Regions from separate parts of the Marisediminitalea sp. genome, predicted to be linked through region 1. Evidence: predicted binding sites of a transcription regulator. Region 1 holds the regulator's gene; each other region holds the start of a gene.
The links. Region 1 encodes FNR, which switches genes on or off when oxygen is low (the NO sensors DNR and NnrR bind a similar motif). Its sites were predicted from a motif close to TTGATCTAGATCAA; they were not measured.
Positions count from the first base shown of each region.

Region 2: the regulator FNR is predicted to act here: its motif matches at 1,805-1,818, upstream of AC4MRN_RS08600 (glutamate-cysteine ligase family protein).
Region 3: the regulator FNR is predicted to act here: its motif matches at 2,047-2,060, upstream of AC4MRN_RS04390 (HP1242/YdcH family protein).
Region 4: the regulator FNR is predicted to act here: its motif matches at 1,744-1,757, upstream of trhP (prephenate-dependent tRNA uridine(34) hydroxylase TrhP).

Region 1 covers NZ_CFIDRX010000052.1:15,205-18,386, reverse strand. Annotated here, with positions in the region: gene AC4MRN_RS08825 (heavy metal translocating P-type ATPase) at 1-5, shown strand, start outside; gene ccoS (cbb3-type cytochrome oxidase assembly protein CcoS) at 15-239, shown strand; gene AC4MRN_RS08815 (sulfite exporter TauE/SafE family protein) at 232-900, shown strand; gene fnr (fumarate/nitrate reduction transcriptional regulator Fnr) at 929-1,666, shown strand; gene uspE (universal stress protein UspE) at 1,758-2,678, shown strand; gene ttcA (tRNA 2-thiocytidine(32) synthetase TtcA) at 2,787-3,182, shown strand, end outside.
Region 2 covers NZ_CFIDRX010000050.1:16,457-19,638, forward strand. Annotated here, with positions in the region: gene AC4MRN_RS08595 (zinc-dependent metalloprotease) at 1-1,620, opposite strand, end outside; gene AC4MRN_RS08600 (glutamate-cysteine ligase family protein) at 1,883-3,182, shown strand, end outside.
Region 3 covers NZ_CFIDRX010000018.1:20,084-23,265, reverse strand. Annotated here, with positions in the region: gene secD (protein translocase subunit SecD) at 1-1,641, shown strand, start outside; gene AC4MRN_RS04390 (HP1242/YdcH family protein) at 1,725-1,976, opposite strand; gene AC4MRN_RS04385 (hypothetical protein) at 2,096-2,506, opposite strand; gene AC4MRN_RS04380 (YgiQ family radical SAM protein) at 2,594-3,182, opposite strand, start outside.
Region 4 covers NZ_CFIDRX010000087.1:12,838-16,019, forward strand. Annotated here, with positions in the region: gene rhlB (ATP-dependent RNA helicase RhlB) at 5-1,267, opposite strand; gene trxA (thioredoxin TrxA) at 1,367-1,693, shown strand; gene trhP (prephenate-dependent tRNA uridine(34) hydroxylase TrhP) at 1,822-3,135, shown strand.

The DNA of each region.
Region 1 (3,182 bases):
AATAAGAGCATATTGTGAGCATTATCTACGTCCTCATTCCCTTGGCTATTCTATTAGTTGCGTTGGCTATCGGTATCTTTTTCTGGGCGGTTCGCTCAAATCAGTTTGACGACCTTGAGCGTCAGGGTTACAGCATCTTGTTCGATGACGACCTGGCTGACGACAAACAAACTGAACAGCAAGACCCCAAATCCGCTCCGCCAGCAGAACAGCAAACAAAAACAAGCACACATGACTGAGTTTTCGTTACTGTCTGCCTTTATGGTAGGGATTGCAGGCTCAGTGCATTGCTTTGGCATGTGTGGCGGCTTTGCCGGTGCGCTGACAGCCGCCATACCACAAGGTAAGTCTCCGACGCCGTTTGTTTTCAGTTACAACGCAGGCAGAATACTAAGTTATACCCTTGCCGGTGCAGTAACCGGGGCCCTTGGCAGCATTGCGCAAAGCTCAGTAAAGTCCCTATTGGTAGGTTTTCAGTTGTTTAGTGCCTTTATGCTGATTGCGATGGCACTTTACCTGGCGCAATGGTGGCGTGGGCTGGCGAAAGTCGAAACACTCGGGCGTGGTTTATGGCAATGCTTGCAGCCATTGTCCAAACGTTTTTTACCCTTTAAAAGTCCGTTATCGGCACTACCGTATGGCATAATTTGGGGGTGGTTACCCTGTGGCTTAGTCTATTCAACGTTAACCTGGTCGTTGTCTGCAGGCACCGCATTGCAAGGTGCACTATTGATGATGGCGTTTGGCCTTGGTACCCTGCCCGCTTTGTTTGCAGTGAGTTTTAGCGCTAATGGCATACTGGCCTTGTTGCGAACACCACGTACCCGGACATTCATTGCGGTTACGTTAATTATATATGCGATTTTCTTGATTTATCGCACTGTAAATAGTATTAGTTAGGCCTACGTTTACACGGAGACGTTGCATTATGTCAAAAGGTTCAGAATTCTCTATTCATTGTCAGAGCTGCAGTTTTAGCCACTTGTGTTTGCCTGTTTCTCTGAACAAGACAGAACTGGACTCGCTGGATGACATTATCGAGCGCAAAAAGCCGCTTCACAAGCACGACAAGCTTGTAAAGGCCGGTGATACCTTCACTTCACTCTACGCTGTGCGTGCGGGCTCGTTCAAATCATTTGTGAGCAGCAAAGACGGCGAAGAACAAATCATTGGCTTTCATTTCCCCGGCGATATCATTGGGTTCGATGCCCTTCGCGGCAATACTCACCAGAGTTACGCGCAAGCGCTCGAAACGGCCATGGTATGCGAACTGCCTTATGAAACCCTCGATAAAATGGCCGTACAATTCCCTAAATTGCGCCACCAGATCATGAGTTTTATGAGTGCTGAAATTAAACACGATCACGACCTGATGATGCTGTTAAATAAACGCACTGCCGAAGAGCGTTTAATCTATTTCCTGGCGCATCTGTCCAAACGTTTTGAAGAGCGCGGTTTCTCGCCACGTCAATTCAACCTGAGCATGACCCGAAATGAAATTGGTAACTACCTTGGTTTAACGGTAGAAACTATCTCTCGTTTACTTACGCGCTTCCAAAAAGAAGGCATTATCCAGGTAGAAGGCAAACTCATTACGATTCTCGATTTCGAATCGATGGACGCTAAGCTCCACAGCATGGACATTCCTACTACCACAGTGGATTAATCCCATCCGTTGATCCACCGCAACATCAAAAACTGGTGAAGATGGCACTCTGGGCATACACTCATAATGAGCACTTTGTCTGGAGGCTGTCATGATCAATTACACACATATACTTGCCGTTGTAGAATCCGAGCGCGAAACACAGCCAGCCCTGTCGAGAGCCGTCGAGCTGGCAGGCAAAACCGGCGCCAGTATTACCGCATTCATGACTATCTACGATTTTTCCTATGAAATGACGACCATGTTGTCGGGAGAAGAACGTGAAGCAATGCGAGCCGCGGTTGTGAAAGAGCGCACTGAATGGCTTACGCAACAGCTTGCTGACTACTCAGGCAATATTCAGGCTGTTGTGGAATGGGATAATCGGCCGTATGAAGCCATCATCCGTCATGCTATTAATGATAAGGCCGATATTGTAGTAAAAGCCACGCGTTCCCACGACGATCTTCGCTCAGTCATTTTCACCCCCACTGACTGGCATTTGGTACGCAAATGCCCCACTCCTGTGTTGTTGGTGAAAGACCACGACTGGCCGGCTGATGGTAATATTATTGCAGCAGTGAATGTGGGTACAGAGGATCGCGAGCACGCACAACTCAACGACAAAATTACCGAAATTGCCCAGGATTACGCAAAATTACTGAGCGGTCATGTGCATTTGGCGAATAGCTATCCCGGCACCCCCCTTAATATTGCCATTGAAGTGCCTGAGTTTGATCCGGAAAGTTACAATGCGTCGGTGAAGAATCACCACCTTGAAGAAATGGAGAGGCACAGCACACGGTTTGGCATCCCGTTGGACAATTGTCATGTGAAAGAAGGGCTACCAGAAAAAGTCATCCCGTTTGTCGCTAAAAACATTGACGCAGAGCTGGTTATTATTGGCACAGTAGGCCGAGTGGGTATTTCAGCTGCATTAATTGGCAACACAGCGGAACACGTCATTGATGAGCTTAACTGCGACGTCTTGGCTATTAAACCTGACGGATTTGAATCGCCGGTAAGGTTATAACCCTTACTGGCGTTTAACATATCCTGAGCACTGTCTGCATAGCGATTCTTCTATGCACATAATGATGGTGATACAATAGTGGCTGAGCAGTTACAGGTCGCTAGATTAATGAGTTTACAGGTCAATTCTTTGGGCACGGTTGCACCGTCTCAGTCCAAACAAAAATACAATTTCAACAAGCTTCAGAAACGGTTGCGTCGCAACGTTGGCAAAGCTATCGATGACTTTGGCATGATAGAACATGGCGATAAGGTCATGGTGTGCCTGTCTGGCGGCAAAGACAGTTATACCCTGTTAGACATTCTCATGTATCTTCAGCGTATTGCGCCAATTACGTTCGACATTGTGGCGGTAAACCTCGACCAAAAGCAGCCAGGCTTCCCTGAGCATGTGCTTCCCGACTACTTAAAAGCACTGGGCGTTGACTACCGCATTGTAGAAGAAGACACCTATTCGATTGTAAAAGACAAAATTCCGGAAGGTAAAACCACCTGTTCGCTCTGT
Region 2 (3,182 bases), on a different contig from region 1:
AAACTCTTCGATAGGGTCAGCGCCGTTATCCCACAAGTGCCCGTCACTTGAACCGTGGTGAGAAGCGCGCACGTCGGCGTCGGACTTGTATTTTAATCCGGCCATACGCGCCTGAGTCACCAACGTTTGTAATGCAGCATCCTCGTCTGTGTCATCGGCAAAATCCTGATAACCGTAAGCAATTACATAGTCATCCCATGCGCCCATGCCTACGTCATAAGCATCGTCCAGGGAAATGCTATCGCCATCCAGCGTAATGGTTGGATGCGGGTAATCCATTACCGACTCACGGCCGTTTTCACTGGCGGCAAAGTTATGTGCAATACCCAGCGTATGACCGACCTCGTGGGCAGAAAGCTGACGAATACGCGCGAGCGCCATTTCACGTTGGGCTGACACATCACCGCCCGTGTCAGTGAACGGACTGGTTAAGCCCAGTGCAATCAGAAAGTCCTGACGCACCCGCAGTGAGCCCAGTGTGACATGACCTTTGATGATTTCTCCGGTTCGCGGATCAACCACCGATGAGCCGTATGACCAGCCACGCGTAGCGCGGTGTACCCAGTTGATCACGTTATAACGCACATCCATAGGGTCGGCGCCTTCCGGTAACACTTTCACCTGAAACGCATCTTTGTAACCAATGGCTTCAAAAGCCTGATTCCACCAGCTTGCACCATCGCGTAATGCGCTCATAACCGGTTCTGGAATGCCCGGGTCGAGGTAATAAACAATCGGTTCTACCGGTTCGCTTATCGCAGCCCCCGGGTCTTTTTTAGCCAGTCGATGGCGGCGAATGAACGCCTGTTCCATGGACTCGGTAATGGGCGCGGAATAGTCCTGATAAGCGTGTTTCCAGTACCCTGAAAACGGATGAAAAGCGCGTGGCTCATAGCCATCGTCAGGTAGTGCCACGAACGAATGATGTAAGTGCACGGTAACGGCATCCGCATCCGGTGTGACCTGCTGAAGATAAGCACCGGTCCCTTGTCCACCAAATGTCACCAGCGCCTCAAGCTCCGTGTTCAGTTCAAACGCTTTGGTTCGCGGTAAATACACGCCACTGCGCTTCGGATCAGCTTTGAACGTGCCCTGCTTTCTGCTTTTTAGTCTTTCGGCAATGCCGTGAATATCGCTGAATAACTGCTCGGTGTAATCAATCACCACCGCACCGTCTGATTCCGCCTGAATCACAAAGCCAGCAATCACCGAATCAGCAAAGGCTTCATCAATACTGGCTTTTTCCGCCGGATTCTCAGCACTGGCCCGGTAATCCGTATTCAGTTGCTTAAGCAGAATTTTGTTGCCATAACGCTCGAACTGCACCAACCGCGTTGCGCCCAACTGACCGCGATCCAACCCAATATCATTCGACCCCACACCATGTGGCAAGCTCGACTGGAACAACAGTGGCGTGTCGAACGCACTGATTTTAAGATAAACCTTGTCGTTTTCCTTGTCGTAAAAAACAGGAATAAACCCGTCTTGTTTTTGCATGGATTTTGTCAGTGTTTTTATGCTGGTTGCAGCCAAAGCCACATTACTCAACAAACAAGCACTGAGCACTAAAATGAGTATGCGCACCCTTTCCTCCCGAACCGTTTCCCGTGGTGATGTCATTGTTATACTGCAAACGCATTGCAGACGTGTTTAAAACCAAATTACCCAAATTTTCCCACCAACACCATGCGCAAGTGACAAATGCCCCAACAATGCGGATGAAAAAGTCACTTTTCGCGAAAAATTGATCCAGATCGCAAACTCTTTCCCACCGGACATCAGAATCCCGTAACTAAAAACACGCTTGATCTGTATCAACACGCGAGATCAGGTCACTCGCTACTCTTCAATCATTACAAATTCGTTACATTAAAAAGCGAGCATGGGCTTACAGTTTCATCAACACGACGTTACCCGGGCGCAAACAACCCTGTTTGAGCGTCGCCTGCACGAGCAACTGGCTCAAATTGAAAGAGAGCTTGAAAAGCCTTGTTATAACCGGCCTGAGGTAAGTTTTGGCGCTGAGCTTGAGATGTACCTAATCGACCGGCACTTTATGCCAGCGGCTCTCAACGAAGCGGTGCTTGGAAAAGCCAGAGTAACGGGTCTGCAGGAAGAGCTTAATCAGTACAACATTGAATATAACCTTGACCCGGTCGACGCCCGTGGTAAGCCTTTTACCCATTTAAAGCGTCAACTAAGCCAGGGCACCCGGGCTATTGACCAAACCGCGAGTTTGTATGATGGCCATGCCGTTGCCATCGGCATTTTGCCTACGCTATCAAACCACCACCTTACCCTTGATTTTTTAACCAACCGTCCGCGTTACAAAGCCCTGACCAGCGCGCTAAAGGGGCTCAATAAGGGCCCGTTCCAAATCGATATTCACGGGCAGGACACCGTCAGAACGCAATGCGAAGAGGTCACACTGGAAGGCGCTAACACCTCGTTTCAGTTTCATCATCGCGTACCGGCAAATCAATTCACTGAATACTATAATGCCGCGCAGCTAACCACGCCTCTAGTACTTGCGTTGGCGGGGAATTCGCCGTTTTTCCTGGGAAAACGCTTGTGGCAGGAAACCCGAATCGCGCTGTTTAAACAATCCATTGATTATCGCGACCATGCAACCGGTCGGTGGCGCCAGCCTGCCCGTGTCAACTTTGGCAATGGCTGGTTGCGTCAGGGCGTGGCGGAATGTCTCACCGAGAGTGTTGCGCTTTACCCGCCAATTCTGCCGGTCACTGCTGAACGAATGGATGAATCGGCTCAGCCATTCAGTGAACTCTTGCTTCACCATGGTACGGTGTGGAGCTGGAACAGGGCGGTGCTCCAACCCGGTCAAAAAGGTCACGTCAGAATCGAATACCGCAGTTTGCCGGCAGGCCCAACGATTGATGACATGCTGGCCAACGCCGCATTACAGGTGGGATTGGTTGAGGCATTATCTGGCGAATGTGAAACCTACCTTCGCCGGCTGCCTTTTCGTTTTGCAGAGCACAATTTTTATCGCTGTGCACAATACGGGTTGAATGCCCGGATTATTTGGCCACAGCAGCGCCAACAAGGACTGTCTGAGCAGCGCGTGACAGATGTCATTGCTGACTTATTACCCCGCGCTGATGAGGGCCTGGCGTCAATAGGTATCGATAAGACGGAGCGCGACCATTATCTGAATATTA
Region 3 (3,182 bases), on a different contig from region 1:
CTGGATAATAAAGTACTGACTGCGCCGGTGATACGCTCAGTTATTGCTGCCGGGGCGGGGGAAATCAGCGGCAATTTTACGCCCTCGGAAGCGAAAGACCTGGCCTTGTTGCTACGCGCAGGCGCATTGCCAGTGCCACTTGATGTCATGGAAGAACGCACGGTAGGCCCAGATTTAGGCTCTGATGCTATTGAAATGGGCGTGACTACCGGCCTGATCGGTGCGGCACTGGTGTTTGCATTTATGATAACACTTTACCGGCGCTGGGGATTGATTGCCTGTACCAGTCTGGCAATAAACATCGGGCTTATTATTGGGTTACTCAGTGTGTTTGGTGCCACTCTCACGCTGCCTGGCATTGCCGGGATTATTCTGACCATTGGTATGGCCGTTGATGCCAATATTCTCATCAACGAGCGAATAAAAGAGGAGTCTGCGAAAGGGAAGGCTGCGGGTCTCGCTATTCCGGCGGGTTTTGACAAAGCTTACGCGACGATACTCGACTCCAGCTTTACCACATTGATAGCGGTAAGTTTGTTGTTTATGTTCGGCAGCGGGCCGGTAAAAGGTTTCGCGATTACGATTGGTATTGGTATTTTCACCTCTATTTTTACGGCTGTGGCAGTAACCCGCCAAATGATGGGCTGGGCTACGCGGAATCGCACTCGCCAGGTATTGACCTTCGGGAACAATTGGCTGAATCAATCTGGCCTTAGCCGCATTAACTTTATGCGAGGCCGGGTAGTGGGGTTGGTGGCCTCTGCCATTTTGTCTATCGGGTCAGTTATTTTGTTTGTCCAACCCGGACTTCACTATGGCGTTGACTTTACCGGTGGCACCCTGATTGAAATGCAATCGTCGACGTTGTCGGTCGAACAGGTGCGAGACACTCTGGCAGAGCATCAAATAGAAGGTGCCAGTATTCAGGAGTTCGGCGAGCCCGGAAACTACCTGATTCGGGTGAGCCAACAAAACAGCGATGCCGGTAATACCGTTAATCTGGTGAAAAATGCGATAACGGCCAAAGACAGTGCGGCTAGCTATCCCAAAGTTGATATGGTTGGCGCCAAGGTAAGTGGCGGGTTTGCCGATGCCTCTATTCTTGCAGTGCTAATAGCTGGGGGCGGTATTCTGCTTTATTTGTGGCTGCGTTTTGAACAGCATTTTGCGCTGGCGGCAACTGCCACTATCTTGCTGGATTTAACTAAAACCATTGGCTTTTTTGCTCTCACCGGACTCGAATTTAATTTAACGGCCGTGGCAGCCATGTTGGCACTGATAGGCTATTCCATTAATGACAAGGTTGTGGTGTTTGACCGCATTCGTGAAGGCTTCCGGGCCAATCCGGACAAACCGCTGCTCGAGGTATTAAATAGCAGTATCGGCGCTACGCTGTCCAGAACCGTGTATACCTCTGCAACAACATTCCTGGCCTTGTTCCCAATGGGCATTGCAGGCGGGGCAACGGTAAGTAGTTTCGCTTTACCTATGTTGTTTGGCATTGTGATTGGTACCAGTTCGTCGGTATTTATAGCTTCGCCAATATTGTACTACCTTGGACGCCGACGGGAACAGCGTGGTTTACCGCAGTTAAAACCAACTGCTGAGGAAATTCGCGCTTCATTAGCGCATATTCCATAACGGGTGACTGCTTGAGTATCTGTCGGCGTGAAGAACAAGGAGGCGTCTTTGCACAATTAGCAAAGGTCGCCTCCGGCCGTAATTTACTGGGCGGTTTCCGCTTCGCGGATGAAGCAGAATAAGTCGTCTTTCAACTGAACGCGTTCGTTCTTCATGTCGAGAAGCACTTGATCTGTGGTCGGCTGCCCGTTTTCTTCTAGTTTTCGGATGTCGGCGTCGAGATTATTATAGCGCTCAAATAGTTTCGCAAAGTGACGGTCGTGCATTTTCAGATGACGAATGGTGTGCTGGTGGTCTGGGAATTCGTGTACCAGATCGTGTTTTTCAATATTCATAACTGCCTTTCTCAATAGTCACAGTGTTTATTCACTATGACTATTGTAAAAAGCTTTGCTGCCCAATGCCTTGATGCAAATCATATTTACGAAGCAGGGCACAGAAAGAGGGTGAGAGGTCAGGCGACAATACGCGCTTGTTCTACCAGGTAATCACATTCTGCCAACCAGTTGAATCCCTGTTCTTCAGTATAAAAATGACGGATCACATGGCTGGTGTCCTGTTCGTCCATCATTCGGTTTAGCTGATAGCTTTTCAGCGCATCTTCTCGGTAGATACGCACGGAGTGGGTCATTTTATGATTGACCGCCCAGGTGAGCATGTCATTGATAGGTTGTTCACAGTCCGGCGTAGATAACGCCCAGTCATCGAAGAACACGATATGCGCCCATGGCGCGTGGTAAAGGTAACGGGCGGTTTCTTTAAATTCCGCAATAAACTGTCGAGCGATAACCGCATTCCAACTACCGTAGCAGTGGATAATCATTACCTGATTATCCACCCTGATTGAATACTTGCCCCAAACCATAACTATTCCATTTATTACAACAAATCGCTTATACGCAAAGTGTAGCTGAAAGTTCAGTGTCTGCTACTGTTTGTGGATACGCGAACTTTATCGTGTAACGTTTGGTTTCCCTTTGCCACCTTTGCTACCTTTGCCATTTGAAGCGGCCTTTCCGCCTTTTTGGGTTTTGGGACGGTTGTATTTACCGAAGCCGGTGTGCTTTGTCATAGCGCGTTCGCCTTTGCGCCCTTTAGGTGCACGTTGACGCTTTTCTTCAGCCGTTTCCGGCGGCACCAGGTGCTGAGGGCCGCGACCGATTAGGTCCTCTCTGCCCATGTTAATCAAGGCTTTACGGATTTGGGCAAAGTTCTTCGGGTCGTGATAGCGCAGCATGGCCTTGTGCAAGCGGCGATGGATTTCACCTTTTGCAGACGTGACTGACTCACTGTCTTTAGTCACCTTACGAAGGCTGTTTACTTCGGTGTGGTACAAGGTTGTCGCCGTCGCCATCGGTGAAGGGTAAAAGTTCTGTACCTGATCCAGCTTAAAGCGGTTTTCTTTTAGCCAAATTGCCAGCGCCAGCATGTCTTCATCACTGGTGCCCGGGTGTGAGGCAATAAAATACGGGATCAGATATTGCTGTTTACCGGCTTCCTGAGAGTATTTGTCAAACAGCTCTTTAAACCGGTAATAGGTG
Region 4 (3,182 bases), on a different contig from region 1:
CGTATTATTTCTTCTGCGGTGGTCTGCCTTTACCCCGACGGTTGGTTGGACGTCGGTTCTGTCTGCGTTGACGTTGCTTCGGCGGCGTAATGTCATCCAAAAGCGCATCGTGCACATAGTCAGTGACTGGAATAGCATGACTAATATAACTTTCAATTGCTGGCAGGTTTAATGCGTATTTTTCACAGGCGAAACTGATCGCGACGCCACTCTTACCTGCACGTCCTGTTCGGCCGATACGATGAACATAATCTTCCGCGTCGTCAGGCAAATCGTAGTTAAATACGTGCGTTACAGCTTCAATGTGCAAGCCTCGCGCAGCCACATCAGTTGCAACCAGAATGTCCAGACCACCCTTGGTGAAGGCATCTAAAATGCCCAGACGTTTCTTTTGAGGCACATCGCCGCTTAACAAGCCAACGCGGTGACCGTCGGCTTCCAGCCAGTCGGCTACGCGCTCACAGCTGTGTTTGGTGTTGGCAAACACAATGGCTTTGTCTGGCCACTCTTCTTCAATAAGCGTCAGTAACAAGCGCATCTTGTCGTCATCAGATGGGTAAAACAACTCTTCTGATACACGACTTGCAGTCATTTGTTGAGCTTCAACCTGAACATGAGTCGGGTTGTTCATATGCTCGTAAGCAAGTTCCTGCACGCGGTAGCTCAGCGTGGCAGAGAACAACATGCTCAAGCGCTCAGTCGCAGCAGGCATGCGTCGGAATAAGAAGCGTATGTCTTTAATGAAGCCTAAATCAAACATACGATCGGCTTCATCCAGCACGGCCACCTGAATATTTTTCAGACTAAAGACGCCCTGCTTGTAGTAATCTACAATGCGGCCGGTCGTACCAATAACGATATCTACCCCATCCTGCAATGTTTCTCGTTGACTTTGGTAACCTTCGCCCCCATAAATGAGGCCAAGTGAAAGTCCGGTGTGTTTACCGAGTAGCTCTGCATCATTATATATTTGCACAGCAAGTTCGCGGGTTGGTGCCATAATAATGGCTCTGGGACCGGCATTTTTATCTTCAGGTGACTGTTCACGACTTAAAATGTGATGGAAAGTCGCGACAAGAAATGCCATGGTTTTACCTGTTCCGGTTTGTGCCTGACCAGCGATATCGTTACCTTCTAATAAAGGAGGTAAGCTCAACGCCTGAATTGGTGTACAATGCGTAAAATTAGCCGCATTTAAGGCATCAATCACTTTGCCATTGATAGGCAAATCGGAAAAATGAGTTTCGGTTAAATGAGTTGTTTGCATAGCTTATAGCTTATCAGTGCTTGCATTAAAAAACAGTTTCTATATAACACTTATGGTAGAGCTGAACAAATCAGCGACAGACCAATTACGGAGAAAAGAATGAGCGACAAAATTATCCAGTTGACTGACGATAAGTTCGAAGCAGATGTTATCAATGCTGAAGGTCCTGTGCTGGTTGACTTCTGGGCCGAGTGGTGTGGCCCTTGTAAAATGATTGCACCTATTCTTGAAGAAATTGCAACCGATTTTGAAGGCAAGTTAACAGTTGGCAAGCTGAATGTCGATGAAAATAATGAAACTCCACCTAAATACGGCATCCGTGGTATTCCTACCCTGTTGCTGTTTAAAGGCGGTAACGTTGCAGCGACAAAAGTAGGCGCATTGTCTAAAGCACAGTTAACTGAATTCCTTAACGCGAATCTTTAAGCGTTAATCGACGTAAAAGAACCGCCTCCGGGCGGTTTTTTTGTGTCTGTTTGATCTCGGTTAATAACCGGTTTAACAATCTCGCTATGCTGTCGCGCTTCTACTGCTAAAAGAAACGACGACACATTATGCGAACACCTGAGTTGCTCTCGCCAGCCGGTTCAATGAAAAACCTGGAATACGCTTTGGCGTATGGCGCCGATGCGGTCTATGCCGGCCAGCCTCGCTATTCTCTGCGAGTACGAAACAACGAATTTACCCTGGAAAAGCTGGCTGAAGCCCGTGCTTATACATGGGAAATGGGTAAAAAGCTGTATGTGGTGAACAATATTGCGCCGCATAACAGTAAGCTGAAAACCTTTGTCAGTGACCTTGGGCCGGTTGCTGCGCTGCGGCCCGATGCGATGATCATGTCTGACCCGGGCATTATTATGCTTACGCGCGAGCATTTTCCTGACTTGCCAATACATCTGTCTGTGCAGGCGAATGCCGTAAACTGGGCCGCTGTGAAGTTCTGGCAGCAACAAGGTATTAAACGGGTGATATTGTCCCGCGAGTTGAGCCTTAACGAGATCGAAGAAATCCGCCAGCGCTGCCCTGATATTGAACTGGAAGTCTTTGTGCACGGTGCGCTTTGCATGGCGTATTCTGGCCGCTGCTTATTGTCGGGCTACATTAATAAACGGGATCCGAATCAGGGGGCCTGCACCAATGCTTGTCGATGGCAATACGATGTAAAACCGGCAACAACCGATGAGGTAGGGCAGTTTATTCCAAGTGATGAAGCCGTGGAACCGACGCTGGGTAAAGGTACTCCGGTGTCGCAGCCGTTTTTGATTACAGAACCGCAACGACCCGATGAACCTATGGCCGCGTTTGAAGATGAGCACGGCACCTACATTATGAATTCGCGGGATTTACGTGCCGTGCAGCACGTTCATCGCCTCACCGAAATCGGCGTAGATTCACTGAAAATAGAAGGGCGCACCAAGTCCTTTTATTACTGTGCCCGCACTGCTCAGGTCTACCGTAAAGCCATTGATGCCGCAGACGCCGGACAGCCTTTTGACCCTAACTGGTATAACGAATTAGCGCATCTGGCCAACCGGGGGTACACCGATGGATTTCTCCAACGTCACAATCATCAGGATTATCAGCAATACGATCGGGGCAGCTCGATAAGTACATCCCGGCAATTAGTCGGCGAAGTCATCAGCGAGAAAGGAGAATGGTGGTATATAGACGTAAAAAACCACTTTGCTGCCGATGACCTGATTGAAATCATGACGCCGACTGGAAACCAGATTGTGCACCTAACGACATTGCAGTCTTCGACGGGGGAACCTGTGTTAGTAGCGCCTGGCAGTGGTTATCGGGTTCGTATTCCAAAGCCTGATGGGTTGGCATCATCCCATGCCATATTGTTGCGTTGTACCGGCTAGGTTTTCTGACTTAACACGACCTGTGACGCCATGGTTGACGGCATAGT